DNA from 4 places in the Streptomyces sp. GbtcB6 genome. Region 1 is predicted to be linked to each of the others. Evidence: riboswitches for the same ligand, from Rfam matches in the RefSeq annotation. Region 1 holds a riboswitch; each other region holds the start of a gene.
What was found. A riboswitch is a leader RNA that binds a small molecule or an ion and turns the genes downstream of it on or off. The one in region 1 is predicted to bind S-adenosylmethionine.

Region 1 (7,577 bases):
GACGGTCATCGCGCTCGGTCCGCAGCGCGGGCACGTCGGCACGCCGTCCGGCCTGGCCGACAAGTTCGCCCGCTTCGTCCGGCACGGCGCGGTCGACGGCTTCAACGTCACGCCGTACCTCATCCCCGACGGCCTCGACGACATCGTGGACCTGCTCGTCCCGGAACTGCAGGAGCGCGGGGTCTACCGCACCGAGTACACCGGCAGCACGCTGCGCGAACACCTCGGCCTGCGCGCGCCGCTCACCCACCGCTCCGCCGCCGAGCGACGGGAGGCGGGCTGACCGGCGCGGCGAAGGGGCACGGGCCGGGCGGCTCAGCCGGCCCTGTGCCCCGCGAGCGCGAGCACGGTCTTCCCGTGGGTGCGCCCGGCCTCGTGGCGGCGGTGGACCTCGACGAGGTCCGCCGCCGGGACGACGGCCGGAGGGACCGCGGCCAGGTCTCCGGAGGCGAGCGCCGACAGCGCCCTGGACAGGTGCTCGCCGATGGTGGCCGGGGAACGGCGGGCCACGTCACCGATGTTGTAGCCGGCGACGGTCCTGTTGTTCTTCCACAGATCCCAGACGTCCGCCGTCCAGTCCGCGTGACGTCCGAGGTCCCCGTAGGTGACCACCCGGCCGAAAGGAGCCAGTACGCGCAGGCCTGCCTGGCGTACCGGCCCGCCGACGGGGTCCAGCACCAGGTCCGCCCCGCGGCCCGCGGTGGCCTCCAGGACCGCGTCCTCGAAGGCGTCCCGGACGAACAGGGCGTCGTAGCCAAGCTCTTCGGCCAGCTGTGTCTTGGTCACGGAGCCGACCGTGCCGAAGACCCGGGAGGCGCCGAGCGTCCGTGCGATGCGCGCCGCGGCCGAACCGACTCCGCCGGCCGCCGCGTGGATCAGGACCGTCTCGCCCCGGTGCAGCCGCCCCGCGTCCGCCAGTACCCCGTAGGCCGTGGGATAGACGCACGGCACCCCGGCCGCGTGTGCGAGCGGGAGCCGGCCCACCGGCCGGACGAAGTCGGTGTCGGCCACGGCGAACTCCGCGTATCCGCCGAAGGCCGGAAGGTAGGCCGCGACCTGCTCGCCGACGGCCGGAGCCGTCACCCCGGTGCCGAGCGCCGCGACCGTGCCGGAGACTTCCAGCCCCGGGACGTCGTAGCCGCCGGGGCCGCCGGGCTCGCCGAACTCGCCCCGCCGGTGCTGCACCTCGGCGAAGTTCACCCCGGCGTACGCGACCTCGATCAGCACCTGTCCCGGGCCCGGCCGCGGGACCGGCACCTGGATCTCCTCCAGGACTTCCGGTCCGCCGTTCGACTTGAATCCGTATGCGCGCACGTGTCGTCCTTCTCCGTTCGATCGGCACACAGGCCCGAGGCCGCCCTCGGCCCGGGGCCGCCCGCCTGCGGCAACAGCGCACAGCACCACGCCATTCCGCTCCGGGTCACCGCCGGGCCCGGCGCCGTACGGACGTGTCACGGCCGCGCTGCCGGTCGAGGACGTCGTCGGCCGGGCAGCGGCCGCGGCGGACGTAGCGGTCGGTGTGGGCCGCGACGGCGTCCATGACCCTGGTGCTCGCGCCGAGCCGGGGCAGGGCGTCCAGCGCCGCGGCGAAGCAGGTCACGGCGGCGCGCTTCAGCTGCGGGTCGGCAAGCCCCCTGCGCGCCGCGTCGGTCCACAGCGGATTGTGCGGTGCGGGGGCTCCGGCGGCCCGCTCCACCAGGGGCTCCACCGCCCGGTGCGCGATCGCGGCGGCGCCCGGGTCGTCGAACAGGGCCGTGACCACCGCGAGCGGTACGAGCCACCCGTCGTCGCCGGGCTGGGCGTCGATCATGCGCAGTTCGAGGTGGCCGCGCGGCCTGACGGGCGGAAACAGCGTGCTGATGTGATAGTCGAGGTCCGCGTGGGTGGGCGGGCGCATGGTGTGCGAGCGGGTCCAGTCGCGGAAGCTCACTCCGTCCGGCACCTCCCAGGGGCCGTCCCGTCGTACGCACATCACCGGCGCGTCGAGGACCCGCCGGACCCAGGCGCGGCGCGGGTCGTGGGCCAGGGAGGGTCCGCCGGCCCGTCCCGGATCGAGTTCCGCCCACATCAGTTGCCGCGTGGACAGCCAGCCCGTGGCGCGGCCCTCGGCCATGGGCGAGTTCGCGAACGCCGCGACCAGGACCGCGCCCAGGTGGTGTGCCAGCCACCAGCGGCGCGCGAATCCCATGACGCCGGGTTCCTCCCGTCCGGCGTCGAGGCACACCTGGACGGAGGCCGACGTGCACATCAGGGTGCGCCCCGCCGGACCCGTACGGTCGAGGCAGGCCTCCATGGCGTCGTAGCGCCGCTCCCGCAGGAACCGGCGAGGCGGTTGCCAGGGATCGACGCCCATACCGGCCAGTGCCAGGCCGTGTTCGCCGAGTGCGGTGCGCACGGCAGCCAGATCGGCGGAGACCTCCGAGACGCACTGGGCCAGCGACGGGGCCGGCCGGGAACTCAGCTCCACCTGACCGCCGGGCTCGACGCTCAGCCCGGACGTCAGCGGCAGGGTTCGCAGGTCGGCGTGGGCCGCTTCCAGGTCTTCCCGGCCCACGGAGTCGTGCGGCGCACGTTCCCGGTGCACAAGCCACTCCACTTCGACCCCGACGCTGCGCGGCGGGCCCGTCTTGAAGCAGATTCCCTCGACCAGCGCCTCCGCCTCGTGCTCGGTGACAGCAGGACCATCAACGCCGCACTCCGGTGAAACCGACATCCGCGGGCCTCCTGAGCCGCCTCAGGGCCGTCGGGGATCCGACGTCCGCTACGCGTACCACCGTGCCTGCTGCAAGAGTCCGCCGTCCCGCCCTGTCATGACAAGGGCGCACTTTCCAGACGACTGGGCATGCGGCATCCCGCAACGGGCAATGCGGAAGTCCCCGGGACGCGCTCAGCCGGACGGGCGCCACTCCGCCGACGCGGAAGTCCGGTGCGGTGGTCAGTCGTGGGAGGTTCCTCCGGTGGACGGTTCGCGTGCCGGCGGGTGACCGGGGGACGGCGAGCGGCCGGTCGGCGCCGTCGCAGACGCAGACGCGGACCGGGAGACCGGCGGTCCGGCCGGGGCGGGCGGTGCGGTGCGGGCAGGCGGCGGGGCCGAAGCGGGTGGCACGGCCGGGGCGGGCGCCGAGCGAGTCGTCCGCGCCAGCCACAGCGCCACGCCGAGCGCGGCCAGGACGGCCGTGGCGGCGCCCACGGCCAGCCCCCGGCGCACCCCCGCGTGCTGGGAGACCCAGCCGATGACGGGGGCGCCGACCGGGCTGCCGCCCATCGAGATCACCGTGTAGACCGCCATCACCCGGCCCCGCATGGCGTCGCTCACCTCCGACTGGACGAAGGCGCTCACCGCCGTGTTCAACGTCATCAACGTGAAGCCGGTGGGCAGCAGCAGGGCGAGGAAGGCGGGGTAGGTGGGCATGACCGCCGCCAGTGCCTCGAAGCCGCCGAACAACAGCGCGCCGGCGACGACCGTCCGTACCCGGGGCGAGACACCGCGCGTCGCGGCGATCGTCCCGCAGACGGTGCCGACGGCCAGCGCGGTGTTCATGAGGCCGAGTCCCCGGGAGCCGACGTCGAAGACGCGCCCGGCGAACAGGGTCAGCGTGGTGGGGAAGTTGACCGCGAAGGTGGCGACCAGGCCGAAGATGGTGAACACGCCGACGAGTTCGGGCCGGGCCGCCACATAGCGCAGCCCCTCCGCACCCGCCCCCGTCCACGCCGGTCGGGGGACGGCGCGCGTCGCCCGCGCCCGTGGCCGGATCGACAGCAGACCCGCGAGGACGACGGTGAAGGACACGGCGTTCAGGGCGAAGACCCACCCGGTTCCGATCGCCCCGATCAGCACACCGGCGATCGCCGGACCGACCAGGCGGGCGGCGTTCAGGGACAGGATGTTCAGGCCCGCCGCCTTCGGGATCAGAGCCCGGCCGACCAGTTCGGTGACGAAGGACAGGCGTGCCGGGTTCTCCACCGTGAACACGCAGCCCAACGCGAAGGACAGGACGTACAGCAGCCACAGCGCGGCATGGCCGGAGAACACGATGACCGTCAGGAGCAGTGCCTGCACCGCGTACAGCGTCTGGGTCCACAGGAGAAGGGTCCGGCGGTCGTACCGGTCGGCGACGACCCCGCCCCACAGGCCGAACAGCAGCACGGGGGCGAACTGGAGCCCGGCGACCCAGCCGAGCGCGGTTCCGCTGTGGGTGAGCGTCAGGACGAACCAGTCCAGCGCGACACCCTGCATGGCGCTGCCGATGTTGGACACCAGGCCCGTGCTCCAGTAGATCCGGTAGTCACGGACCCGCAGCGCGGCGAACACCCCTGTCGGAGCAGTGCTGTTGACGGCCATGAATCTCTTTCCGACCGGGCGGTACGGGGGGGGGAGGGAGCCGGGGTACGCGGCGGCGCGTGGGCGCGGCGGTTCGCGGGCCGAGAAGGGGCTGAAGGGAGCTGAAGGGAGCGAGTGGTCAGCGACAGGTCTGGTCGAACTGATCGGCGCGGCGGCCCGCCCAGAACGGGTCGAGCAGCACGGTCCGTGCCTGACCTGCGGTCTCCATGGCCGGATCAAAGCACACGGCACAGGGTGCGTCCACCAGGCGTCCCGGCACGTGAGACGGCCCCGTGTTCTCAAATGGGGCGCCCCGGTGGGGCATTGACGTACGACAAAACCGATCCGTACGATCGCCAACGGCATTGAGTGTCAGCGTCAAGCCCTGGCTCGCTGACCGGCAACCCTCCCGCGCGGTGGGGTGCTCCAGGTGAAAGCCCGGCGGGGTCACCGATGACTCCCGCAAGCGCGTGGCCCCGTGACGGGGCCGGAGACGGGGAGGAGCGGCATGCGGCACAGCGATGACCCTGCGGTCTCCCTCACCGACGCCACGGCGTACTCCAGGCTCTCGCGTCGGCGCCACATCGATCTGAAGCGCTCGACCAGCTGCTTCTGTCGGGTCTGACGAGCCCGCCCGCCGCCGGCTGACCTCCGTCGCCGGCGCCGGCCCTTCGCGCCGTCCTTCCTCTCGGCACCGGTTCGCGATGCCGTCCACCTGCCAACCCCCTGTCTCTGCACAGCGCTTCCCCGGCCGGGGCAGATCCGGCCGGGCCGCACGCCCCTGCGCGGCCGTGCCTCGCGCCCGTAGCCCGGCACCCCGCGCCTTGGTGACACGAGTAGGAGAACTCCCTCCGTGACAGCACTCCCGGATTTCAGACCCTCCCGATGGGCGCCCCTGGCCGCGCTCCTGACCACCAGCGTCCTGCTGACCGCGTGCGGTTCGGGCGACGACGCCTCCGGCGGCGGAAGCGGCCCGGCGAAGTCCGGCGGCACCCTGACCTTCGCGGTGGGCTCCGACGCCGGCTGCGTGGATCCGCAGCAGGTCGGCAGCAACGACACCATCTACTCGGTGCGCCAGATCGTGGACTCCCTGACCGACCAGGACCCCAAGACCGGCAAGATCGTGCCGTGGCTGGCCAAGAGCTGGGACATCAGCGCCGACGCGACGACGTTCACGTTCCACCTGCGGTCCGGGGTCACCTTCAGCGACGGCTCGAAGCTGACCGCGCAGGTGGTCAAGGACAACTTCGACGCGGTGCCGGAGCTCGGCGCCCTGGGCACCCTCGCCGAGGGCTACCTGAGCGGCGTCAAGAGCACCGCCGTGGTCGACCCGCTCACCGTCAAGGTGACCTTCAAGCAGCCCAACGCCCAGTTCCTGCAGGCGACTTCGACCCACTCGCTGGGCATCGAGTCCTCGGCGAGCGTCAAGAAGAGCCCGCAGCAGAAGTGCAGCGACGGAGTGGTCGGGTCCGGGCCGTTCGTGCTCAAGCAGTACGTGCAGAACCAGTCGATCACCCTGGACAAGCGGACCGGGTACGACTGGGGCTCCTCGCTCTGGTCGAAGAAGGGCGAGGCCTACCTGGACAAGCTGGTGTTCAAGGTCGTGCCCGAGGCGGGGGTGCGAGCCGGCAGTCTCCAGTCCGGGCAGGTGGACGCCATCAGCAGCGTCGGCAAGGCCAACGAGGCGGCGCTCAAGGGCGGCCAGGTCACCCTCCAGAGCCGGGCCAACCCCGGCGTGGTGTTCGGCCTGGGGCTCAACAACTCGCGGCCCCTGCTGCAGGACGCGAAGGTGCGGCAGGCGATTCTGGCCGCCGTCGACCGGAAGCAGATCGCCGACACCGTCTTCCCGACCGGCACCCAGCCGGCGACCAGCATCCTGGCGCACACCACACCCGACTACACCGACCTCTCCGCGGACCTCGCCTTCGACGCGGCCAAGGCCAAGTCCCTGCTGGACGCGGCCGGTTGGAAGGCCGGCGGTGACGGCATCCGCGCCAAGGACGGCAAGAAGCTGAGCCTGACCATCACCTGGTTCCCGAACGCGGCCACCAACCAGCCCGCGCTGGAGCTGGTCCAGCAGCAGCTGAAGGCCGTCGGGATCGACGTGGTGCTCAAGCAGCTTCCGGTCACCCAGTTCGCCACCACGCTCCAGTCCGGTGACTTCGACGTGGTGTGGGGGAACACGACCCGCGCCGACCCGGACATCCTGCGCAGCTCCTTCTCCACCCAGCTGGCCAACTTCTACCACCTGCCCGCCAGTTCGCTGGACACAGCGCTGTCGCGGCAGGCCGCGACCACGGACACCGCGAAGCGCAGGCAGCTGGTCACCGAGACGCAGCAGCTGATCGTGCGGAACGCGTACGACGTGCCGGTGGTGGAGCTCCAGACCCAGCTGGGTGTCTCGAACAAGGTGCACGACCTCACGTTCGACTCCGGCAGCCGCGTCCAGCTGCACGACACCTGGATCGGCTAGCGGATGCGCCGCTATGTGATCAAACGGCTGGCGCAGGCCGTCGGCGTGTTGTGGGCGGCGTACACGGTGTCGTTCCTGGTGCTGGATTTCCTGCCCGGTGACCCGGTCTCCGCGATGGCGGGTGCCGGGTTGGACACGGGGCAGGTCGATCCGGCCCAACTCGCCGAGCTGCGGCACGAGTACGGCTTCGACAAGCCGGTGCTGGTGCAGTACGCGGAGTACCTGGGCCGGGCGGTGCGCGGGGACTTCGGCGACGCCGTCTCCACGGGCCGCCCGGTCACCGCCACGCTGGCCGACGCACTGCCGCAGACCCTCCAGCTGACCGGTGCCGCGCTGCTGCTGGCCGTGGTCCTCGGCGGCGGGCTCGCGGTGCTGGCGACGTACACCTCGCGGCGGTGGCTGCGGCAACTGCTGTTGTCGCTGCCCCCGTTGGGGGTGTCGGTCCCGACGTTCTGGGTGGGGCTGCTGCTCGTCGAGGCGTTCTCGTTCAAGCTGCACTGGTTCCCCGCGTTCGGCAACGACGGGCTGCGCGGCCTGGTGCTGCCGGCCCTGACGCTGGCGGTGCCGACCGGCGCGCAGGTCGCCCAGGTGCTGGCGAAGAGCCTGCTCACCGCGCTGGACCAGGCCTATGTGGAGACCGCGCGGGCCAAGGGGGCCGGCCGGTGGCGGGTGCATCTGCGGCATGCGCTGCGCAACGCGTCGCTGCCGGCGCTGACGGTCGTGGGTCTGCTGGTCGGGCAGCTGATCGCCGGTTCGGTGGTCGTGGAGACGGTGTTCTCCCGC
Region 2 (7,577 bases), on a different contig from region 1:
GGGTGCGGAACGGGCCGGGCTCGGTGCGGGCGACCAGGTCCAGGATCTCGGGCACGTCGTCCGGCCCGAGCCGTACCGCCTCGGGGGCGGCCTCGGCCCGGAGTGCCGTGTCCACGAACTGGACGCCCGTCCCGCCGCCGACCACCTCCCAGCCGGGCGGCGCCTCCTCGACCGGCTTGATCTTCACGGTCGTTCCCGGGCCGACGAGCGTGCGCAGGTCGGCCCAGGCTGCCGGGTCGGTGGGGTCGGCGAGGGCGGCGTAGGCGTAGACGTCGTCGGGGTAGCGGGCCGCCCGGCCGACCCGCTCCGCGAGGTGGGCGTGCGGGCCGGCGAGGGCCGACCAGACGGCGTTGTCGAGCGGGGACGTGCGTGGAGCGAGAGGGGCTCCGCCTCCGCGAAGGCCGGTCCGGAGAGTCACGGAGGCGAAGTCCTTTCTCAACCGACAGGTTTGCTCTTTGACAGGGATCAGGAGTTGTCGAGGGGCAGTCCGGGCGGGTTGACCTCGGACTTGGCGACGGCCTCGTTGGAGAGGTTGTAGGCCTTGAGCCACTCGGCGTACTGACCGTTCTTGATCAGGTAGTTGATGGCGTCGGCGAGCGGCTTGGCGAGGCCGCTGTCCTTCTTGGCGGTGGCCGCGATCAGGCCCTGGAGGCTGGCGCCCGCGCCGGAGTAGGTGCCCGCGGTGCGGGTGGCGTTGGGCGTGTTCGCGGTCTGCTTGTTGTGGTACGCGATGCCGGGGTTGGGGCCGAGGTAGGCGTCGATCTTGCCGCTGGACAGGGCCAGGTAGACGCTGTTGCTGTCCTGGAAGTACTTGACGGTGAGCTTCTTGCCCTCGCTCTCCAGCTTCTTCTTCCACTCCAGGAGGATCTTCTCCTGGTTGGTGCCGGCGCTCACGGAGACGGTCTTGCCGGCGAGGTTCTCGTAGTTGCCGTCGAAGTTCCAGGTGCTCTTCTTCGGCACGGTGAAGGCGAGGTTGTCCTGCCGGTAGGAGGCGAACTCGTACTTCTTCTTGCGTTCCTCGGTGTCGGTGACGTTGGAGAAGGCCACGTCGACCTTGCCGCTGTCGATGCCGACGAACATGTTCTCCCAGGTGGCGTTGTCGATCTCGGGCTTGAGGCCGAAGACCGCGGCGACCAGCCGGCCGAGGTCGGGCTCGGAACCGGTGAGGGTCTTCTGGTCGCTGCCCACGAAGGCCAGCGGCGGGAACCCGGCGGGCAGGGCGCCCTCGCCGATGACGAGCTTGCCGCTCTTCTTGACGGAGTCGGGCAGTTCGGCGCTGATGGACTTGACCTCGGAGACCTTGATCGAGGTCTGGGTGGCGGCGCCGTTGGAGACCTGTCCGACGACGACCTCGCCGGTCTTGGCGTCGGTGGTGGTGGCCGCGTCGCTGTCGCCACCGCAGGCGGCGAGCCCGGTGGCGAGGGAGGCGACGACGGTCGCCGCGGAGATGCCTCTGATCAGGCTGCGTCGGGTGAGGTGGGTGGGCATGGCCGTTCCTTGTCGCTGAGAGGGTGTGCGGAGATGAGGCGTGGGGGGAAGTCTGGGAGTACGGCGGTTCAGAGGACCTTGCTGAGGAAGTCCCTGGTCCGTTCGTGCTGCGGCTTGTCGAGGACCTCGGAGGGCGGGCCCTGCTCGACGATCCGGCCGCCGTCGATGAAGACGACCCGGTCGGCGATCTCGCGGGCGAAGCCGATCTCGTGGGTGACGATGACGAGGGTGGTGCCGCTGGTCGCCAGGTCCTTGATGACCGCGAGGACCTCACCGACGAGTTCGGGGTCCAGGGCGGAGGTGGGCTCGTCGAAGAGGATCACGCCGGGGCGCAGGGCCAGGGCGCGGGCGATGGCCACACGCTGCTGCTGGCCGCCGGAGAGCTGCCGGGGGTAGGCGCCGACGCGCTCGCCGAGGCCGACCCGCTCCAGGAGTTCCTTGGCCAGGGCCTGGGCCTGGGGCTTGCCGAGCTTTCCGGTGGCGACCGGGGCGGCGGCCACGTTGTCCAGCACGGTCAGGTGCGGGAAGAGGTTGAAGTTCTGGAAGACGAAGCCGATCCGGCTGCGCTGGGCCAGGATGGCGCGCTCGCTGAGCTCCTTCAGCCGCTCGCCCTGCCGCTTCACACCGATCGGCTCGCCGTTGACGCTGACATGGCCGATCTCGGGCTTCTCCAGGTGGTTGATGACCCGCAGCAGGGTGGACTTGCCGGAGCCGGACGGGCCGAGGATGACGGTGACCTCGCCGGGGCGGATGGTCAGGTCGATGCCGTCGAGGACGCGGTGGGCGCCGTACCACTTGTGGACGCCGGATATCTCCAGGGCGACGGGGGCCGTCTCCAGGGTGTCGGTGATGGTCATACCGCGGCCTCCCGGCGGATGCGGGCGCGCAGGTCGGTGAGGCCGGTGCGCAGTTTCTGCAGGGGGGTCGGCGGCAGCGTGCGGGTGGCGCCGCGGGCGTAGTACCGCTCCACGTAGAACTGGACGACGGAGACGACGCTGGTCAGGATCAGGTACCAGACGGTCACCACCAGGAGCAGCGGCACGATGTCCCCTGGGTAGGTGGAGCCCATGCTCTGCGCGGAGCCGAAGAGGTCGAGCAGCGAGACGTAGAAGACCAGCGAGGTGCTCTTGATCAGGCCGATCAGCTGGTTGACGTAGTTCGGGGTGATCGACCTGAGCGCCTGCGGGAACACGATCTTCCGGAACTGGTAGCCCTTGGGCAGGCCGAGTGCGGCGGCCGCCTCGTGCTGGCCCTGGTCCACGGAGAGGATGCCGCCGCGGACCACCTCGGCCGCGTAGGCGGCCTCGTTGAGGCTGAGGCCGATGACGGCGACGACCATGTCGGTGGCGAGCTTCGACTCGTCGAAGGAGAAGAAGGCGGGTCCGAAGGGGACTCCGACGCTCAACGTCTTGTACAGGGCGCTGAAGTTGTAGAGGAACAGCAGGACCACGATGAGCGGGATGGAACGCAGCGCCCACACGTAGGTCCAGCTGACCGCGCGCAGCACCGGGCTCTTCGAGAGCCGGGCCAGGGCGAGCACGATGCCGCCGAGGAGGCCCAGCACCGCACTGTAGGCGGTGACTTCGAGGGTGATGACCAGACCGTCGAGAATCGTCGGCCGCAGGAACCAGTAGCCGAAGCGGTCCCACTGGTAGAAGGGGTTGGTCACCAGTCCGTGCACGAACTGGACGGCCAGGACCAGGACGACGGCGGTGGCGATCCACCGTCCCGGCCTGCGCAGCGGCAGAACGCGCTGTGCGGCGAGGGGTTTTGACGGTTCGTCGGCAGCGGGGGGTGCCTCGGAGGCGGCGATCGTGGCGCCTGGGGGTTCACTCATGGCGGGCTCCGGCGGAGTCGGACACCCACGTGTCCCGCGGCGGGGGCCGCGCACCCTGCCGTGTTCGGGCACGGCAGGGTGCGCGGAGGCGCGCGGGGCACGGGGCTGGGCGGACGGCAACACACCGGGCAGCCGGTGTTCTGACGGGAACGCTGGGGTGCGGAGCTGCGGGCAGCCGGCGGAAGAAAGGCCTGGTCAGACCCGACAGCGGGCACAGCCCGGTGCGGTACACGCGCTACACAGGGCGCTGTTGACACGGAGCAGGTCGACGGCGCGGTCGGCGACGAGCGGGCTCGGGTACGGGCGTACGCAGCCCACGGCGCGGCTCTGGGCCGTCCTGGAAGCTGCGTACATGTCCGTCACCTGTTCACTGTCGTGCCGGCCCCCTGGGGGCCTCGCGCTTACCGAATCGTCGCTTGCCGAAACGTCGTCGGTCCGGTCGTCACCTGGGGCACCCCACCGCGATGCGAGGGTTGCCGGTCAGCAAGCCAGGGCTTGACGCTGACGCTCTTGACCGTTCTGGTCCGTAAGTAACGCAGTTGCCCGAACGAATGTCAACGCCTGTCCGACTGGCGAAACGGTTCGGGCCGCTCTCACCTGCGTGGAACGCCGGGAGCGTCCGCCGCGTGACCCGCCCAGTCCAGGATCTGGACGGCCGCGCCGGCGGCCTCCAGGCCCTGGCAACGGCCGTGGTGGCGGCGGGCGATGCCGTCGAGGTCGAGGTGAGCGCCGAAGGCCGGGTGGGCGGCCAGCCGCCGGGCGTAGGCCCACAGCACCGGGTGGCCGGCGATGGCGTGCACGGCGGCGGCGTCCAGGTGGTTGCGGTGCACGGTGTCGAGTTGCACCAGGGTCACCCACAACTCGATGTCCGCGGCCGTGAGTTGACCGCCGATCAGGAACTCCACGCCGGTCAGCCGGCGCTCCAGCCCGTCCAGGGCGGCGAGCAGCACCGCCAGCGCCTCGGGGTCGCCGCCCTCGCGGCCGGCCCGCTGTGCGGCCTGCTCGATGTCCTCGGCGCACAGCCGCTCGACGGCCTCGATCTCGGCCTCGGCACCGCACGGGTAGAGCCGGACGACGCCGTCGCCGAAGTGCCGGTCCAGATCGCGCAGGATGTCCCGGCTGTGGGTGCTGACGATACGGCCGGACCAGTCGTCGCTGAACACCGGCGCGAGCGCCGGTCCCGAGTAGCGGTGAGCGCTGGCCTCGTACAGCGGGCGCAGCGCCGGATGGCTGCCGTCGGGACAGTCCGGGACCGCGGGCAGGAAGGTGACCGGACAACAGTCGTCCAGGGCCAGCAGGCTGTGGCCGACGGCGATGCGCAGGCCGTCCGGACAGGCGGTGGAGAGGTGGAGCCGGTAGCGGCGCGGCACGGCGTAGTGGCCGCTGCGCGCGTCCCGGCCGATGCGGCCCCGGAAGGCGGGGGCGGTACGGACGGCGGGCAGGGCGGCGAGTGGAGCGATGGACATGCGTCTCCCCGGGGGCGGGCGGGCGCGCGGACGTACGCGCGGCGGAAGCGTTCGTCGGTGGGTTCAGTGGGTTCTGAGTGGTTTCGGGTGCGTCCTGGTGAGCCCTGGCGGGTGGACGCTCGGCCCGTACGGCCGGGATCGGGCGCTCAGCCTCTGCGGCCGGTGGCGCCGCACATCCGTAGCAGGTCGATGTGGCGGCGGGAGGTGAGCAGGGGGCCGACCGAGGGCGCGGGGCTCTCGCGGCGGTGTCTGCCGGTGAGCGTGCGCAGGCGACCCATCTTTCCCTACCTTTTCACTAGGATTCCCATCTGGAGTGTCGATCGGCCTCCGCCCGGCGTCAAGGGGGCGTCCACGCCTGGGACACCCGGCCCCGACTTGCCGCCTGGCGGGAGGGGCGGTGCGCTGGGTGACGGAGGCCTAGCGACAGGAGCCGGAACCGATGACCGAGCCCCCGGGTCCCGGGCCCGTGCCCGGCGCCGTGCCCGAGACCTTCGCGTTCCACTGCGGGTGGTGCGGCCACGGCTGGGAGGCCACCTTCCAGGCGGTGTTCTTCACCGACCCGATCGCCGACCCCGACCTGCAGAGCACCCTGGAGTACGTCGACGAGGCCGGCCGGGCCGTGCCGTCGCCGCTCACGGACGCGGTGTGCCCGCGCTGCGGCAGCCGGCGGGTACGGATCGCGGCGGCCGGATCATGACGCTCACCCGAATGGCACGTGCGAGTGGTCGGCCCTCACGGGCGGTGGTGGCGTGGAGGGACGTACCGCGTTCCCGAGGAGGCAGTCGCGATGAACCGTCCGTCCCGACCCGCGCGTGTTCTCGCCACGGCCCTGACGGCGGGGACCCTGTTCGCCACGGCGGCGGCCTGTTCGGGCGACGGCGGCTCCCCCGAGGCCGCGGCCGTCTCCCCCGCCGCCGAGCGCCCCGCCTCCCCGTCGGCGACCCCCGCCCTCACCGGAGCGGGCGCGCAGGCGGCGCTGATCACGCCGGCCGACATCGAGGACGACTGGCAGCTGGCCAACGACGCCGCCACCTGGCGCAACCAGATGCTGGTCGGCAAGGTCGACGTCGCCGACTTCCTCAGGGCCAAGGCCGATGCCGCCGACTGCCAGCGGCTGCTGGACAGCCTCTACTCCGACACGCTGCTGGGCCGCGCCACCGGCGCCTCCGGACTGCGCGGCTTCACCTCGGACAACTCCCGGCTGCTGTACCAGGTCGGGGACTACGGCCAGGCCGGGATGGACGCCACCATCGACTGGCTGAAGGGCCTCCCGGAGAAGTGCAACCAGTTCACGGCCACCGGTTCGGACGGCAGCCAACGGACCGTGCAGGTCGTCGAGTACAAGGAACCGCCCAAGGTGGCCGACGCGCTGGCGGCGCTCACGGTCACCGTCCAGGGCACCTCGAACGGGCAGCCCGCCACGACCACTCTGGACGTCGCGGCGCTGCGCGTCGGCGCCTCCGGGGCGGCGGTCACCAACGGCGGCCTGTCCGGCGTCGACCACGACAGCACCGCCCTGGCCGTCCAGAACGGCGCCCAGCGCCTCAAGGACGTGCTGTCCGGCAAGACCCCGGCACCGCTGCCGAGCCAGTTCGACTAGGCAGTTCCGGCCCGCTCAGTGGGGCATCGGGTCCCCGGGGTTGCTCTGGGTGGTGCCCGGCTCCCCGTTGTCGCGGTGCCATGCGACGACGAGTTCGTCACGGGTGCCGAAGCGGACCAGGTGCCGGCCGACCACACTCTCCAGGAGTTCGAGGTTCTCGGGGTCCGTCTCCACGGTGAGCAGCAGGGCGCCCTCGGCCGCGGTGAGGGTGCCGGTGCCGTTCTGGAAGACGATGCCGCCGGTACCGGTCTCTTCGTCCCAGCTGGTCTGTGAGCGGCGGGAGAGATGCGAGGCCAGCTGCTTGGCGTAGCGGGCGGGGCGGTCGGTGGGGACGCGGGCTTCGGAGCGGGCCATCTGGGACTCCCGGTGCTGCTGCGGGGGCGGGCATACGGTGACGGGCTCACGCTACGTCCGGGCGGGGGGTGCGGCGCCGTACCGGGCACCGCAAGCTTTGCCTTCCGATCGCGTCACCTGACGCCGTCAAGACCCACGAACACCATTCACTCATCCGGGTGCACATCGTCACACGATCACCCCTACGGGTGAATTTGCACATTGATCTACATGTCGGACCGAGGCTACGGTCATCGCCCGGGGCGGACTCTCTTCACCTGGGCAGGAGCGGCTGGTGACCTCAACGAATCCCACTCCAGCACCCATCAGGCTGTTACGTACGGACGATCTGCTGGATCTGGGATTCAGCTTCCCGGGGTTGCGCCTCGACGCCTCCCCGTTCGGCAGGCGAACACTCCAGCGGGCCGATCCGGCGGTCGAGGGCCGGCTGGTGGTCGACTTCGGCCCGCAGCACCTCACCGAGCAGGCGTTCTTCGAGGCCGCCCCCGGACTGCCGGCCGAGGGCGAACCGGGAGCGGGCGAACCCCACCCCACGCCGCCCGTGCTCGCACGGATCGCCGGCCGCAGCGTCCTGGTCTTCGCCGTCGGCGCACAGGACCGGATCGACTACTCCGCCACCGGGCTGCTGACCGCGATGCGCACCCTGCCGTTGCGCGTGGTCGACGCCGCGGTGGCACCGGCCGCGCCCGCCGCCACCGCGCGGCTCGCCGAGGCACTGGCGGGCCGGGGCGCCGAGCACGTCCTGCGGGCGGTCCGCGCGCTGGCCGAACTCACCGCGCGGTACGGCGAGGAGACCGCGCTGACCGCGGTGGCCGGCCCCGTCGGCGCGCCG
Region 3 (7,577 bases), on a different contig from region 1:
GCCTTCTCCGGCTTGTCGGCGATGACGGCCTCGGTGGTGAGGAACAGCGCGGCGATGGAGGCGGCGTTCTGCAGCGCGGAACGGGTCACCTTCGCCGGGTCGATGATGCCCTCGGCGATCAGGTCGACGTACTCGCCGGTCGCGGCGTTGAGGCCGTGACCCGGGGTGAGGTTGCGGACCTTCTCCACCACGACGCCGCCCTCGAGGCCGGCGTTGACGGCGATCTGCTTCAGCGGGGCCTCGAGCGCGAGCTTCACGGCCTGTGCGCCGGTCGCCTCGTCACCCTCCAGCTCCAGCTTCTCGAAGACCTGGGAGGCCTGGAGCAGGGCCACGCCACCACCGGCGACGATGCCCTCCTCGACGGCCGCCTTCGCGTTGCGAACGGCGTCCTCGATGCGGTGCTTGCGCTCCTTGAGCTCGACCTCGGTCGCGGCACCGGCCTTGATGACGGCGACGCCACCGGCGAGCTTGGCCAGGCGCTCCTGGAGCTTCTCGCGGTCGTAGTCCGAGTCGGACTGCTCGATCTCGGCGCGGATCTGGTTGACCCGGCCGGCGACCTGGTCGGACGAGCCGGCCCCGTCGACGATGGTGGTCTCGTCCTTGGTGATGACCACCTTGCGGGCCTTGCCCAGCAGGTCGAGGGTCGTGTTCTCGAGCTTGAGACCGACCTCCTCGGAGATGACCTCGCCGCCGGTGAGGATGGCGATGTCGTTCAGCATCGCCTTGCGGCGGTCGCCGAAGCCCGGGGCCTTGACCGCGACGGACTTGAAGGTGCCGCGGATCTTGTTGACGACCAGGGTCGACAGGGCCTCGCCCTCGACGTCCTCGGCGATGATCAGCAGCGGCTTGCCCGACTGCATGACCTTCTCCAGGAGCGGGAGCAGGTCCTTGACGGAGCCGATCTTCGAGTTGGCGATCAGGATGTACGGGTCGTCGAGGGACGCCTCCATACGCTCCATGTCGGTGGCGAAGTACGCCGAGATGTAGCCCTTGTCGAAGCGCATACCCTCGGTGAGCTCCAGCTCCAGACCGAAGGTCTGGGACTCCTCGACGGTGATGACGCCTTCCTTGCCGACCTTGTCCATGGCCTCGGCGATGAGCTCGCCGATCTGGGTGTCGGCGGCGGAGATGGAGGCCGTGGAGGCGATCTGCTCCTTGGTCTCGACGTCCTTCGCCTGCTCCAGCAGGGCACCGGAGACGGCCTCGACGGCCTTCTCGATACCGCGCTTCAGGGCCATCGGGTTGGCGCCGGCGGCGACGTTGCGCAGGCCTTCCTTGACCAGGGCCTGGGCGAGCACGGTCGCGGTGGTCGTACCGTCACCGGCGACGTCGTCCGTCTTCTTGGCGACTTCCTTGACCAGCTCGGCGCCGATCTTCTCGTACGGGTCCTCCAGCTCGATCTCCTTGGCGATGGACACACCATCGTTGGTGATCGTGGGGGCGCCCCACTTCTTCTCAAGGACGACGTTGCGGCCCTTGGGGCCGAGGGTGACCTTGACGGCGTCGGCGAGCTGGTTCATACCGCGCTCAAGGCCGCGCCGCGCCTCCTCGTCGAACGCGATGATCTTGGCCATGTGAAGTGGTCCCTCCAGGACTGGGGGTGAGTCTTCGGACCGCGCCCGCGCCCGCGACGGACGGCTCACCGGCCCGTGGGTTCCTTGCCCCACCCGGCCTGCGGGCCTCACCGACCCGGTCCTTCTTTGTCACTCTCACCTTCAGAGTGCTAACGCCAATGATTAGCACTCGGCATGGTCGAGTGCAAGCGCCTCTCGCAGTCCGGCGGGACCTCCGGGCGCGCCGGGGCCGGATCCGCGGGCCCGCCGGGGCCGGACCCCGGGCACGCTGAAGGGCTCGCACCCAGTGGGTGCGAGCCCTTCAGCAGAAGAACAGAAGAACGTCGCTGCAGTCGGCGCGTGCTTCAGCTGGTCGCCAGCCGGACCATGTCCGCCTGCGGCCCCTTCTGGCCCTGCGAGATCTCGAAATCGACCCGCTGACCCTCTTCCAGGGTGCGGTAGCCGTCCATCTGAATCGCGCTGTAGTGGACGAAAACATCCGCACCACCGTCGACCGCGATGAAGCCGTACCCCTTCTCCGCGTTGAACCACTTGACGGTGCCCTGAGCCATGCCTAACTCCCCTATTACTGGCCCTTGCACAGATCCACACTTCGCGGATCCGGGTCAGACCTCACCCCCCATTGGTTGGGGGCGTGCGCCGGAACGCGTCGACCGCGGCTGAATGTATCTGTCCAACTGCCGTCTGCAACAGGTCAATCGGACGAGAATTCTGGACGGGCGGGGTCCGGAATGTAGCGAGAATTCGGCCGAATTCAGGGCAAGTCGGGCTCCAGGAAGGCCACAAAAGCCGCATATAACCCGCACACTTTGGCTACTTCTTGTCGGGCTAGCGGTATCGAATACGGGGCCCCCGACCTGGAGATCGGGACCGCGTTCCCCAACTGTACCGCGCTCAACCACACAGAATTGCCCCCTCCGCTTCTCTCACGGAGGGGGCAATCAGATGAACAGTCGGTGATCGGCGTTACCGAAGGTAATGTTCGGTCATTCGATCAGCCTGTCAAGCAGGTCAGCGGGTCAGCCGCCGGCGACGGCCGGGATGATGGAGACACCGGCCCCGTCCGGGGTGGCGGTCTCCAGACCCTGCTCGAACCGCACGTCGTCGTCATTTACGTACACATTGACGAACCGGCGCAGCTTGCCCTGGTCGTCGAGAACGCGCGCGGCGATCCCGGTGTGGTTCTTCTCCAGGTCGGAGATGACCTCGCCGAGGGTGGTGCCTTCGGCGGCGACTTCGGCCTTACCGCCGGTGTAGGCGCGCAGGATGGTGGGGATGCGAACGGTGACGCTCACGTTTTTACCTCCGGTCTGGGCAAGGCCCTATTTCTCGGGGGACTCAGGCGAGCCCGGCCTCACGGAAAGACTCCAGATTCGGGCGAATGGTCGCGGTGAGCCCGGTACCCGCGACCGCGTCCAGCGTCTTCAGTCCATCACCGGTGTTGAGTACAACAACCGACTTCGCCGGATCGATCAACCCATTCTCAATGAGCTTCTTGGTGACTCCAACCGTCACCCCGCCGGCGGTTTCCGCGAAGATTCCCTCGGTCCGCGCGAGCAGCTTGATCGCGTCGACGACCTGCTCGTCGGTGACGTCCTCCACCGCGCCGCCGGTGCGCCGCGCGATGTCGAGGACGTACGGGCCGTCGGCCGGGTTGCCGATGGCGAGGGACTTGGCGATGGTGTTCGGCTTCTGCGGGCGGACCACGTCGTGGCCCTCCTTGTAGGCCACCGACACCGGCGAGCACCCCTCGGCCTGGGCACCGAAGATCTTGTACGGCTTGTCCTCGACGAGCCCGAGCTTGATCAGCTCCTGCAGACCCTTGTCGATCTTCGTGAGCTGCGAGCCGGAGGCGATCGGGATGACCAGCTGGTCCGGGATCTGCCAGCCGAGCTGCTCGCAGATCTCGTACGCCAGGGTCTTGGAGCCCTCCGCGTAGTACGGCCGCAGGTTGACGTTGACGAAGCCCCAGCCCTCGCCGGCCGAGTCGCCGATCAGCTCGGAGCAGAAACGGTTCACGTCGTCGTAGTTGCCCTCGATGCCGACGAGCTCGCCGCCGTAGATCGCGGCCATGACGACCTTGCCCTGCTCCAGGTCGTGCGGAATGAACACGCAGGAGCGGAAGCCGGCCCGGGCGGCGGCGGCACCGACCGCGCCGGCCAGGTTGCCGGTGGAGGAGCAGGAGAGAGTGGTGTAGCCGAAGGCGCGGGCGGCCTCGACGGCCTGGGCGACGACGCGGTCCTTGAAGGAGTGCGTCGGGTTGCCGGAGTCGTCCTTCACGTACAGGCCGCCGGTCACCCCGAGCTCACGAGCCAGGTTGTCGGCCTTGACGAGCTTGGTCCAGCCGGGGTTGATGTTCGGCTTGGTCGCCACGTCCGCGGGGACGGGCAGCAGCGGCGCGTAGCGCCAGATGTTCGCGGGACCCGCTTCGATCTGCTTGCGGAGCTCCTCGGTGTCGTAGGCCGAGAAGTCGTACGCGATCTCCAGCGGGCCGAAACACTCCTCGCAGGCGAACAGCGGGCCGAGCGGAACGCGGTGACCGCACTCGCGGCAGCTCAGGGCGGCGGCGGGACCAAGGTCTACGGTGGAATCGGTGGCGCTTGCAACAGTCTGCACAGCCATGTGAGGCGAGGCCCTTTCTCCTCATCTTCCTCACGACGCATCTCGCCGTGAGACGGATTTGGCACCTTCCCTAGCCGGGAGCCTCGCGATGATCGACAGTGATCTACGAGTACCGACTGGAGGGTTGCCGGGGCTTCAACGGGCCGTTTCCCTCTGCCCCTCTGGATGAGCGGTATGTGGTTGTCAACGCCGGGTGACCCCAGGACATGCGATGGTCATCGGCGTTGTTCAAGACTGTAACCGAAGGCCAGGACAGTTGAGTGAGTCGTCCGAACCGCGAGATGGATCACACCTCGCCGTGTGACCGTGACAGTGAGGAGCCGCTGACCGTGCTGGAAGAAGTCGAGCGCTGGCTGGCCACCCGCTCCTGGTCCGTAACCGATCGCCCTCTGCACCGGATCATGGCCGCGAAACGGTCCTCCGGGCAGACGGTCAGCGTCGTGCTGCCCGCGCTCAACGAGGAGGAGACCGTCGGCGACATCGTCGCGATCATCCGTCACGACCTCATGCAGCAGGTGCCGCTCGTCGACGAGATCGTGGTCGTCGACTCCGGCTCCACCGACCGCACGGCGGCCGTCGCCGCGGCGGCCGGCGCGCGCGTCGTGCACCGCGACTCGATCCTGCCCCGCATCCCCGCCGTCCCCGGCAAGGGCGAGGTGCTCTGGCGCTCTCTCCTGGTCACCTCCGGGGACATCGTCTGCTTCATCGACGCCGACCTGCGGGACTTCTCCTCCGACTTCGTCACCGGGATCGTCGGCCCGCTGCTGACCGACCCGGACGTGGACCTGGTCAAGGCGATGTACGACCGCCCGCTCGGCGGCGCCGCCGGACAGGGCGGCCGGGTCACCGAGCTGATGGCCCGCCCGCTGCTGAACATGCACTGGCCCCAGCTGGCCGGCTTCGTCCAGCCGCTCGGCGGCGAGTACGCGGCCCGCCGCTCGCTCCTCGAACAGCTCCCCTTCCCGGTCGGCTACGGCGTGGAGCTGGGCATGCTGGTCGACGCCCTGCACCTGGTGGGGCTCAGTGCGCTGGCGCAGGTCGACGTGGGCGTCCGCAAGCACCGCCACCAGGACGGCCAGGCCCTCGGCCGGATGTCCGCCGCGATCTACCGCACGGCCCAGCTGCGGCTGGCCCGCGGCCACCTGATCCGCCCCTCCCTCACCCAGTTCGAACGGGGCGAGGACGGCTTCGAGCCGCGCACCTACTCGGTGGACACGGAGGAACGGCCGCCGATGGCGGAGATCGCGGAGTACGCCGAGCGCAAGGTGGCGTGACTTCGTCGTACGGCCGTATACGGCGGCGCGTCGGGGGTGGCCGTACGTTTGAGCGTTTACGGGCCGGGCTAGGTTGACGCGTATGGCTTCCCCCATGGCTTCCACCGGCGGTGCCGAGGTGCTGGTCGCCTCGAACCGCGGCCCGGTCTCGTACGACCTGCGCGAAGACGGTTCGCTGCACGCCAGGAGGGGCGGCGGCGGGCTGGTCTCGGGGCTGTCGGCCATCGGGCCGGACGCGAACGCGGTGTGGGTGTGCGCGGCGCTGAGCGACGGCGACCGGGAGGCGGTACGGCGGGCCGAGGGCGGCCGGCTGCCGGCCGGGGACACCGGTGGGCAGCAGGTCCGGATGCTCGACATCGACGCGGACGTGTTCGCCGACGCGTACAACGGCATCGCGAACTCGGTCCTCTGGTTCGTCCACCACATGCTCTACCAGACCCCGCTGGAGCCCGTCTTCGACGCGGAGTTCCGGCGGCAGTGGGGGTCGTACCAGGCCTACAACCGGGCGTTCGCGGAGGCACTGGCGCAGGAGGCGGCGGAGGGTGCGGTGGTGGTCATCCAGGACTACCACCTGGCACTGGCCCCGCGGATGCTGCGCCGGCTCCGCCCCGACCTGCGGATCGGCCACTTCTCCCACACCCCCTGGGCACCGCCGGACTACTTCCGCCTCCTCCCCGACGACATCGCGGCGGAGCTGCTGGGCGGGATCCTGGGCGCCGATCACGCGGCGTTCCTGACGCGGCGGTGGGCGGACGCGTTCGTCGACTGCTGTCACACGGTGCTGGGCCCTGGGATCCCGGCCGCCGATCCGGCCTCCGGCGGGACCCGGATCGGGGTGCACGGGCTGGGGGCCGACGCGGACTTCCTGCGGAAGCGGTCGCACGAGCCGGACGTGGACGAGCGGATGCGGGCGCTGCGCGAGGAGATCGGCGGCGAGGGGCGGAAGACGATCGTCCGCGTCGACCGAACGGAGCTGTCGAAGAACATCGTGCGGGGGCTGCTGGCGTACCGGCAGCTGCTCGACGACCACCCCGAGTGGCGGGAACGGGTGGTCCATGTCGCGTTCGCGTACCCGTCACGGCAGGACCTGTCCGTGTACCGCGACTACACGGCGGAAGTGCGGCGAGTGGCGGACGAGATCAACGCCGCTTACGGAACGGCGGTTTGGACGCCGGTGGTGCTGCACGTCAAGGACGACTTCGCACGGTCGCTGGCGGCGTACCGGCTGGCCGACGTGGCGCTGGTGAACCCGATCCGGGACGGCATGAACCTGGTGGCGAAAGAGATCCCCGTGGTGTCGGACGAGGGGTGTGTGCTGGTGCTGTCGCGGGAGGCGGGGGCGTACGAGGAGCTGGGCGAGGACGCGGTCGTCGTGAACCCGTACGACATCGGGGGGACGGCCGATGCGTTGGCGCTGGCGCTGGCTGTGCCGGTGGAGGAGCGGGCGGAGCGCTGCAAGAGGTTGGCCGAGGCGGCTACGGCGTTGCCTCCGGCGCGGTGGTTTCTTGAGCAGCTTGAGGCGTTGGGCGGGTAGATCGGGTAGATCGGGTAGGGGTTCGGCTGCGGGCCGGTGGGGGCTGGTCGCGCAGTTCCCCGCGCCCCTAAAGGGGCGCGCTACGGCTACGGGGCGCTCAGGGCAGCCAGGCTTCTGAGCAGTCGTACTACTCCTTCCGGGCCGTCCGTCACCACGTCTGCTCGGTCTGCGAGCTCTGTTACTTCTGTGCTGCCGCTGCATACCAGGAGGCCGGGGACGCCTTCCGTGCGGAGTTTCTCCACGGCGGCGAAGGCGGGGATGTCGCCCAGGTCGTCGCCTGCGTAGAGGACTGCGCCTGCGGCGATGTGCCTTGCGTACTCGCCGAGTGCGACGCCCTTGTCCATGCCCGGGGGGCGGAGTTCCAGGACCAGGCGGCCCGGTTCGACGATCAGGGCGTGCCGGGTGGCCAGGTCGGTGAGGGGGGCGCGGAGGGATTCGAAGGTGGCCTGGGGGTCGGCGGCGCGGCGGGTGTGGACCGCGATCGCCCGGCCCTTCTCCTCGATCCAGGTGCCTTGCGAGGCTCCGGCGCGGTCGAGGAGGGCGGGGAGTTCGGCGCGGACGGCGGCGATGCCG
Region 4 (7,577 bases), on a different contig from region 1:
CCGAACGGCACCCCCCGGAGTGAGCGCGAGATAAGCGACCGACATAATGTCGGTCGTGGCGACAGCAACGACAGTAGAAACCGGGCACGCGCACCCGTCGGTCAACAGGCCGAACCTCACCAGCGTCGGAACCATCATCTGGCTGAGTTCCGAGCTGATGTTCTTCGCGGCCCTCTTCGCGATGTACTTCACCCTGCGATCGGTGACCGGCGAGGCTCACTGGAAGGAGATGGCGAGCCATCTCAATCTTCCGTTCGCCGCGACCAACACCACGATCCTGGTGCTCTCCTCCCTCACCTGCCAGCTCGGCGTGTTCGCCGCCGAGCGCGGGGACGTGAAGAAGCTCCGGGGCTGGTTCATCGTCACCTTCATCATGGGTGCGATCTTCATCGGCGGTCAGATCTACGAGTACACGAACCTGGTCAGGGAGGACGGGATCTCCCTCTCCTCCGACCCGTACGGTTCGGTGTTCTACCTGACCACCGGCTTCCACGGCATGCACGTGACGGGCGGTCTCATCGCCTTCCTGTTCGTCCTGGGGCGCACCTACGCGGCGAAGAGGTTCACGCACGAGCAGGCGACCGCGGCCATCGTCGTGTCCTACTACTGGCACTTCGTCGACGTCGTCTGGATCGGCCTCTTCGCCACGATCTATCTGATCAAGTAGCCGGGCCGGCACCACGCGCCGTAGAAGCGCACTTTCCAGAAGCATCGACGCAGAAGATCCTGACACCGGGGTAATCCGTGAAAAAGCTCTCCGCACGACGACGCCATCCGCTGGCGGCGGTCGTCGTCCTACTCCTCGCGCTGGCATGCACAGGGGGGCTGTACGCCGCGTTCGCACCCGCGGGCAAGGCGCAGGCCGATGAAACATCTCAGTCCCTGACCATCGAGGAGGGCAAGAAGCTCTACTCGGTCGGCTGCGCCAGCTGCCACGGCACCGGCGGTCAGGGCTCGTCCGACGGCCCCAGCCTGGTGGGCGTGGGCGCCGCGGCCGTCGACTTCCAGGTCGGCACCGGCCGTATGCCGGCCGCCACCTCGCAGGGCCCGCAGGTCGTCGCGAAGAAGAACATCTACACCCAGGCCCAGATCGACCAGCTCGCGGCGTACATCGCCTCGCTGGGCGCCGGTCCCGAGGTCCCCACCTCGGAGCAGTACGGCCCGGACGGTGCCGACATCGCCAAGGGTGGCGAGCTCTTCCGCACCAACTGCGCGCAGTGCCACAACTTCGTGGGCTCGGGCGGTGCGCTGACCAAGGGCAAGTTCGCGCCGAGCCTTGAGGGCGTCGACCCGAAGCACATCTACGAGGCCATGCAGACGGGCCCGCAGAACATGCCGTCCTTCCCCGACACCACGCTGACGGAGAAGAACAAGAAGGACATCATCGCGTACCTGAACGCGGTCAACAGCAGCAACACGGAGAACCCCGGCGGTCTCGACCTGGGCGGCCTCGGGCCGGTCAGCGAGGGTCTGTTCGCGTGGATCTTCGGTCTCGGTGCACTGATCGCGGTCGCCGTCTGGGTCGCCGCTCGGACCGCAAAGGCCAAGAAGTCATGAGTAGCCAAGACATTCCAGAAGAGAACCTGCCCGCTGAGCAGGACCACACGCACGGCGCCGTGAGCGTCGCGGACGAGAAGGACCCGTTCACGGATCCCGGTCTGCCGCCCCACGAGCACCGGATCCAGGACATCGACGAGCGGGCCGCCAAGCGGTCCGAGCGCGTCGTGGCCATGCTGTTCACGGTGTCGATGCTGGCCACGGTCGGCTTCATCGCCTCCTATGTGACGATCCCGAAAGACAAGTCGATCTTCGTCTTCCCGATCGGTCACATCAGCGCGCTGAACTTCGCTCTGGGCCTGACCCTCGGTGCGGCGCTGTTCTGCATCGGCGCGGGCGCGGTCCACTGGGCCCGCACCCTGATGTCCGACGTGGAGGTCGCCGACGAGCGGCACGCCATCTCGGCCCCGCCGGAGGTCAAGGCCAAGGTCCTGGCCGACTTCAAGCAGGGTGCCAAGGAGTCGGCGATCGGCCGGCGCAAGCTGATCCGCACCACCATGTTCGGCGCGCTGACCCTGGTCCCGCTCTCCGGCGTCGTGCTGCTGCGCGACCTCGGCCCGCTGCCCGGCACCTCGCTGCGCCACACGGCGTGGTCGAAGGGCAAGCTGCTCGTCAACATGAACACCAACGAGCCGCTGCGTCCCTCCGACGTCGCCGTCGGCTCGCTGACCTTCGCCAAGCCCGAGGGCGTCGAGGAGTCCCAGGAGGACTTCCAGAACGTGATGGCGAAGGCGGCCCTGATGATCATCCGGCTGCAGCCGGACAACATCAAGGACAAGCGCGAGCTGGAGTGGTCGCACGAGGGGATCGTCGCCTACTCGAAGATCTGCACCCACGTGGGCTGCCCGATCTCGCTGTACGAGCAGCAGACCCACCACGTGCTCTGCCCGTGCCACCAGTCCACCTTCGACCTCTCCGACGGAGCCCGAGTGATCTTCGGCCCGGCCGGTCACGCCCTGCCGCAGCTGCGCATCGGCGTGAGCGAGGAGGGCTACCTCCAGGCGCTCGGCGACTTCGAGGAGCCCGTCGGGCCTGCCTTCTGGGAGCGCGGATGAGCACTACAGAGAACACCGAGTCCCGCGAACGCGGGACGGCGCCGGCCGGCGAGCGTGTCGCCGACTGGGCCGACGGACGGCTCGGGATCTACTCCCTCGCCAAGTCCAACATGCGCAAGATCTTCCCCGACCACTGGTCGTTCATGTTGGGCGAAGTGTGCCTGTACAGCTTCATCATCATCATCCTCACGGGTGTGTATCTGACGCTGTTCTTCCACCCGTCGATGAACGAGGTGGTGTACCACGGCAGCTACGTCCCGCTCCAGGGACAGATGATGTCCGAGGCGTTCAACTCGACCCTGCACATCTCCTTCGACGTGCGCGGTGGTCTGCTCATCCGGCAGATCCACCACTGGGCCGCGCTGATCTTCCTCGCCGGCATGTTCGTGCACATGATGCGCGTGTTCTTCACCGGCGCGTTCCGCAAGCCGCGTGAGATCAACTGGCTGTTCGGCTTCCTGCTGTTCGTCCTGGGCATGTTCACCGGCTTCACCGGTTACTCGCTCCCGGACGACCTGCTCTCCGGCACCGGTGTCCGCTTCACCGAGGGCGCGATCCTGTCCATGCCGATCGTCGGCACGTACATCTCGTTCTTCCTCTTCGGCGGGCAGTTCCCCGGCCACGACTTCGTCGCCCGGTTCTACTCGATCCACATCCTGCTGCTGCCGGGCATCATGCTCGGCCTGGTGGTGGGCCACCTGATCCTGGTCTTCTACCACAAGCACACGCAGTTCGCGGGTCCCGGAAAGTCCGAGAAGAACGTCGTCGGCATGCCGCTGCTGCCGGTCTACATGGCCAAGGCCGGAGGCTTCTTCTTCCTGGTCTTCGGTGTCATCGCGGCCATCGCGGCGACCACCCAGATCAACCCGATCTGGGCCATGGGCCCCTACCGTCCGGACCAGGTGTCCACCGGCGCCCAGCCCGACTGGTACATGGGCTTCGCCGAGGGTCTGATCCGTTACATGCCCGGCTGGGAGATCAACTTCTGGGGCCACACCCTGGTCCTGGGCGTCTTCATCCCGCTGGTCCTGTTCGGGCTGGTGCTGGGCGCGATCGCGCTCTACCCGTTCATCGAGTCCTGGGTCACCGGGGACAAGAGCGAGCACCACATCCTGGACCGCCCGCGCAACGCCCCGACCCGTACCGGGTTCGGCGTCGCCTGGGTGACCGTGTACATGATCGGCCTGATCGGTGGTGGCAACGACCTCATCGCCACCCACTTCCACCTGTCGATCAACGACGTGACCTGGTTCGTCCGGATCTTCTTCTTCGCCGGACCGGTGATCGCGTTCATCGTCACCAAGCGGATCTGCCTCGGCCTGCAGCGCCGGGACCGCGAGAAGGTGCTGCACGGTCGCGAGACCGGCATCATCAAGCGGCTGCCGCACGGTGAGTTCATCGAGGTCCACGAGCCGCTCTCGCAGGAGCAGCTGCACACCCTCACGGCGCACCACCAGTACGAGCCGGCCCAGGTCGGCCCGGCGGTCGACGAGAACGGTGTCGAACGCAAGATCAAGGGGTCCGAGAAGCTCCGCGCCAAGCTGAGCAACGCCTACTACGGCGAGGACAACCAGATCCCGAAGCCGACCGTCGAGGAGTACAAGGAGATCACGAGCGGCCACGGCCACCACTGATCCACCGCGTCGCCACGCCACAGCCGAAGGGCCCTCGTCCGTACACCGGACGGGGGCCCTTCGCGGTGCCCGGAGCTGGATAGGGTAGGCGGTGAGACCTTCATTTCGCGTACGACGATCAGGAGCGGCCTTATGAGCGCTGTGACCCCCGCTGGAGGCGACATCGCGGCGGGCCGTTCCTGGCCCGGGGTACTGAACGCCCTGCTGTACGGCAAGGACCAGAGCGCCGACGCGACGGCCTGGGCGATGGACCAGATCATGCGCGGCCAGGCGACCGACGCCCAGATCGCGGGCTTCGTCGTCGCCCTGCGCGCCAAGGGCGAGACGGTCGAGGAGATCAACGGCCTCGTCCGCACGATGTACGAGCACGCCAACGTCATCGAGGTGCCGGGCCGCACCGTCGACGTCGTCGGGACCGGCGGTGACGGCGCGAAGACGGTGAACATCTCCACGATGTCGGCGCTGGTGGTGGCCGGCACCGGGGCGAAGGTCGTCAAGCACGGCAACCGCGCGGCCTCCTCCGCGTCCGGGGCCTCGGACGTCCTGGAGAAGCTGGGCGTCAATCTCGACCTGACCCCGCAGCGGGTCGCCGAGGTCGCCGAGGAGGCGGGCATCACCTTCTGCTTCGCCATCAAGTTCCATCCGGCGCTGCGTCACGCGGGCGCCGCACGCGGCCAGTTGGGCATCCGCACGGTCTTCAACATCCTCGGCCCGCTGACCAACCCCGCGAAGGTCCGGGCCCAGGCGGTCGGCGTCGCGGACCCGCGCATGGCCCCCGTGGTCGCGGGCGTCTTCGCGGAGCGCGGCAACTCCTCCCTGGTCTTCCGCGGCGACGACGGCCTCGACGAGCTGACGACGACCGCCGCGTCCCATGTCTGGATCGTCCGCGACGGCAAGGTCGCGGAGGAGACCTTCGACCCCCGTGACGTCGGCATCGACCTGGTCCCCGTGGAGGCGCTGCGGGGCGGTGACCCGTCGTACAACGCGGAGGTCGCCCGCAGGCTGCTGGACGGCGAGCAAGGGCCGGTACGGGACGCGGTGCTGCTCAATTCGGCGGCGGCCCTGGTGGCCCTGGACCCCGGCACGGGGACGCTCGCCGAGCAGCTCCGGGCGGGCATGGACAAGGCGGCGGAGTCGATCGACTCGGGCTCGGCCAAGCGGGCGCTGGAGCGCTGGGCGGCGGCGACGAACAGGTAGGCGGCGCGGTCGGCGGGCTGAGGCGGGGCTCGGCGCCGCCGGGCGCCGCCGTCGTGGCTGATCGCCGTTGCGGCGGAGAAGGAGGAAACTCTTCCGCCGCTGCAACGGCGATCAGCCGTACACGGCCCTCTCGGCGGTGCCCAGCCGGCGTGGGCCCCTGCGGGTGTCCCGTCATCCGGACAGGAGTTGCGCGTCCGCGATCACTTCATCTACGTTTCTTGCCAGGTCATGAGTGACAGTCATGAGGCCCCGGCCGACTGTCCGGCAACCCTCCGTCCGTGGCGGGGTGCCCCGGGTGAAGACCAGGCCGTAGGCAGCGAGGTCTACGGCAAGCGCGGACCCCTCGTACACCAGGGGTCCTGGTCGTCGAGGAGTCTTCTGTGAGCAAGCGAATGCGATAGGGCCGCAGAGCCCCGCCTCCGCATCCCCTTTTCCTTTTTCTCCGTGCCGGAGCCGCGGTCGTCCGCGCGCTCGCACGGTGATTCCGGCTTGCCTCTCACGGGAGTTCCGTCATGTCTGTCTCCACCGCTGCCTCCGCCCAGTCGCTTTGTTCCCCGCTGCCCGTTCTGGGTAGGGATGTCATCGTCCCGCTGGTCACCGGCGGCGAGGTCACCTACGCCGCCCTCGACTACGCGGCCAGCGCCCCCGCCCTCCAGCGGGTCTGGGACGACGTGGCGGCGTACGCGCCCTACTACGGCAGCGTCCACCGCGGCGCCGGCTACCTCTCCCAGCTCTCCACGGACCTCTTCGAGAACGCCCGCCGGACCGTCGCCGAGTTCCTCGACTGCCGCCCCGACGACCAGCTGATCTTCACCCGCTCCACCACCGACTCCCTGAACCTGCTCGCCGCCGCCGTCCCCGCCGACTGCCAGGTCTTCGTCTTCGAGACCGAGCACCACGCGAGCCTGCTTCCCTGGAAGGACGCCCGGGTCACCTACCTCAACGCGCCCCGCACCCCGCGGCAGGCCGTCGAGACCCTGGAACGCGCCCTCGCCGACCGCGACCCCTACGGCCCGGCCCTGGTCTGCGTCACCGGCGCCTCCAACGTCACCGGCGAGCTGTGGCCGGTCCGCGAGCTGGCGGCCGCCGCGCACGCGCACGGCGCCCGGATCGTCCTGGACGCCGCCCAGCTGGCCCCGCACCACCCCGTGTCCGTCCGGGACCTGGACGTCGACTGGGTCGCCTTCTCGGGCCACAAGCTGTACGCCCCCTTCGGCTCCGGTGTCCTGGCCGGCCGCGCCGACTGGCTCCGGGCGGCCGACCCCTACCTCGCGGGCGGCGGCGCCAGCCGCAAGGTCACCCGGCGCGAGGACGGGGGAGTGGCCGTGGAGTGGCACGAGAGCGCGGCGCGGCACGAGGCGGGCTCCCCGAACGTCATCGGCGCCTACTCCATCGCCTCCGCCTGCAAGGCGCTCACCGAGGCCGGCTTCGACACTCTGGTCGCCCGCGAGCAGTACCTGATCGAGAAGGTGCGGGCGGGGCTGGCCGAGGTCCCCGAGGTCCGGGTCCTCTCCCTCTTCGGTGACGACGCCCCGCGCGTCGGCGTGATCAGCTTCGTGGTGGACGGCTGGAACAGCTCCCACTTCGCCGCCGCCCTCTCCGCCGAGTACGGCATCGGCGTCCGCGACGGCCTCTTCTGCGCCCACCCGCTGGTCAGGACGCTGCTGGGCTCCGACCCCCAGACCCAGGGCGAGTGCGGGGCGCCGGAGGCGGCACCGGGCGAGAAGTCGCTCAACGCGATCCGGGTGAGCTTCGGCGCGGGGACGCCGGACGAGCATGTCGAGCGTTTCGTGACGGCGGTACGGGAACTGGTGACCGACGGCGCGAAGTGGTCGTACCGCACAGAAGAGGGTCGCTGCGTCCCGGCGGTGTGATCAGCGCCCCGTAAGGGGCGCGGGGAACTGTGTGCTCGGCCCCCACCGGCCCGCAGCCGGGCACGAAGCACCGTGGCCCCCGCGCGGGTCCGTCGTGGCTGGTCGCGCAGTTCCCCGCGCCCCTTACGGGCGCTTCAGCTGTCCAGGCCGATCGCGAACGCCGCCTCCAGGTCGTGCTGGGAGTACGTGCGGAACGCGACGTGGGTGTCCGTGGCCTCCACGCCGGGGATCTTGCTGATGGAGCCGGGGATGACCTCGGC

Region 2: it holds a riboswitch for S-adenosylmethionine, as region 1 does, so the genes downstream of both, KVT45_RS36210 (amino acid ABC transporter permease) here and KVT45_RS58555 (putative leader peptide) in region 1, are expected to answer to the same signal.
Region 3: it holds a riboswitch for S-adenosylmethionine, as region 1 does, so the genes downstream of both, thrC (threonine synthase) here and KVT45_RS58555 (putative leader peptide) in region 1, are expected to answer to the same signal.
Region 4: it holds a riboswitch for S-adenosylmethionine, as region 1 does, so the genes downstream of both, KVT45_RS02085 (aminotransferase class V-fold PLP-dependent enzyme) here and KVT45_RS58555 (putative leader peptide) in region 1, are expected to answer to the same signal.

The regions. Positions count from the first base shown of each region.
Region 1 is NZ_JAGXJL010000071.1:24,265-31,841, reverse strand. It holds gene KVT45_RS49440 (NtaA/DmoA family FMN-dependent monooxygenase) at 1-283, shown strand, start outside; gene KVT45_RS49435 (zinc-binding dehydrogenase) at 316-1,314, opposite strand; gene egtA (ergothioneine biosynthesis glutamate--cysteine ligase EgtA) at 1,421-2,713, opposite strand; gene KVT45_RS49425 (MFS transporter) at 2,936-4,342, opposite strand; SAM riboswitch class IV at 4,683-4,796, shown strand; gene KVT45_RS58555 (putative leader peptide) at 4,830-4,946, shown strand; gene KVT45_RS49420 (ABC transporter substrate-binding protein) at 5,175-6,794, shown strand; gene KVT45_RS49415 (ABC transporter permease) at 6,798-7,577, shown strand, end outside.
Region 2 is NZ_JAGXJL010000028.1:55,858-63,434, forward strand. It holds gene KVT45_RS36195 (GNAT family N-acetyltransferase) at 1-418, opposite strand, end outside; gene KVT45_RS36200 (ABC transporter substrate-binding protein) at 466-1,488, opposite strand; gene KVT45_RS36205 (amino acid ABC transporter ATP-binding protein) at 1,557-2,345, opposite strand; gene KVT45_RS36210 (amino acid ABC transporter permease) at 2,342-3,325, opposite strand; SAM riboswitch class IV at 3,718-3,841, opposite strand; gene KVT45_RS36215 (glutathione S-transferase C-terminal domain-containing protein) at 3,919-4,791, opposite strand; gene KVT45_RS57815 (hypothetical protein) at 4,938-5,069, opposite strand; gene KVT45_RS36220 (hypothetical protein) at 5,231-5,488, shown strand; gene KVT45_RS36225 (hypothetical protein) at 5,579-6,391, shown strand; gene KVT45_RS36230 (DUF2218 domain-containing protein) at 6,407-6,745, opposite strand; gene KVT45_RS36235 (hypothetical protein) at 7,020-7,577, shown strand, end outside.
Region 3 is NZ_JAGXJL010000005.1:193,530-201,106, reverse strand. It holds gene groL (chaperonin GroEL) at 1-1,574, opposite strand, end outside; gene KVT45_RS11295 (cold-shock protein) at 1,919-2,125, opposite strand; gene KVT45_RS11290 (MoaD/ThiS family protein) at 2,594-2,869, opposite strand; gene thrC (threonine synthase) at 2,913-4,196, opposite strand; SAM riboswitch class I at 4,215-4,368, opposite strand; gene KVT45_RS11280 (glucosyl-3-phosphoglycerate synthase) at 4,526-5,470, shown strand; gene KVT45_RS11275 (trehalose-6-phosphate synthase) at 5,565-7,004, shown strand; gene otsB (trehalose-phosphatase) at 7,091-7,577, opposite strand, start outside.
Region 4 is NZ_JAGXJL010000001.1:453,698-461,274, reverse strand. It holds gene KVT45_RS02110 (heme-copper oxidase subunit III) at 47-667, shown strand; gene KVT45_RS02105 (cytochrome c) at 745-1,557, shown strand; gene KVT45_RS02100 (ubiquinol-cytochrome c reductase iron-sulfur subunit) at 1,554-2,612, shown strand; gene KVT45_RS02095 (ubiquinol-cytochrome c reductase cytochrome b subunit) at 2,609-4,246, shown strand; gene trpD (anthranilate phosphoribosyltransferase) at 4,379-5,443, shown strand; SAM riboswitch class IV at 5,668-5,784, shown strand; gene KVT45_RS02085 (aminotransferase class V-fold PLP-dependent enzyme) at 5,956-7,317, shown strand; gene KVT45_RS02080 (Lrp/AsnC family transcriptional regulator) at 7,452-7,577, opposite strand, start outside.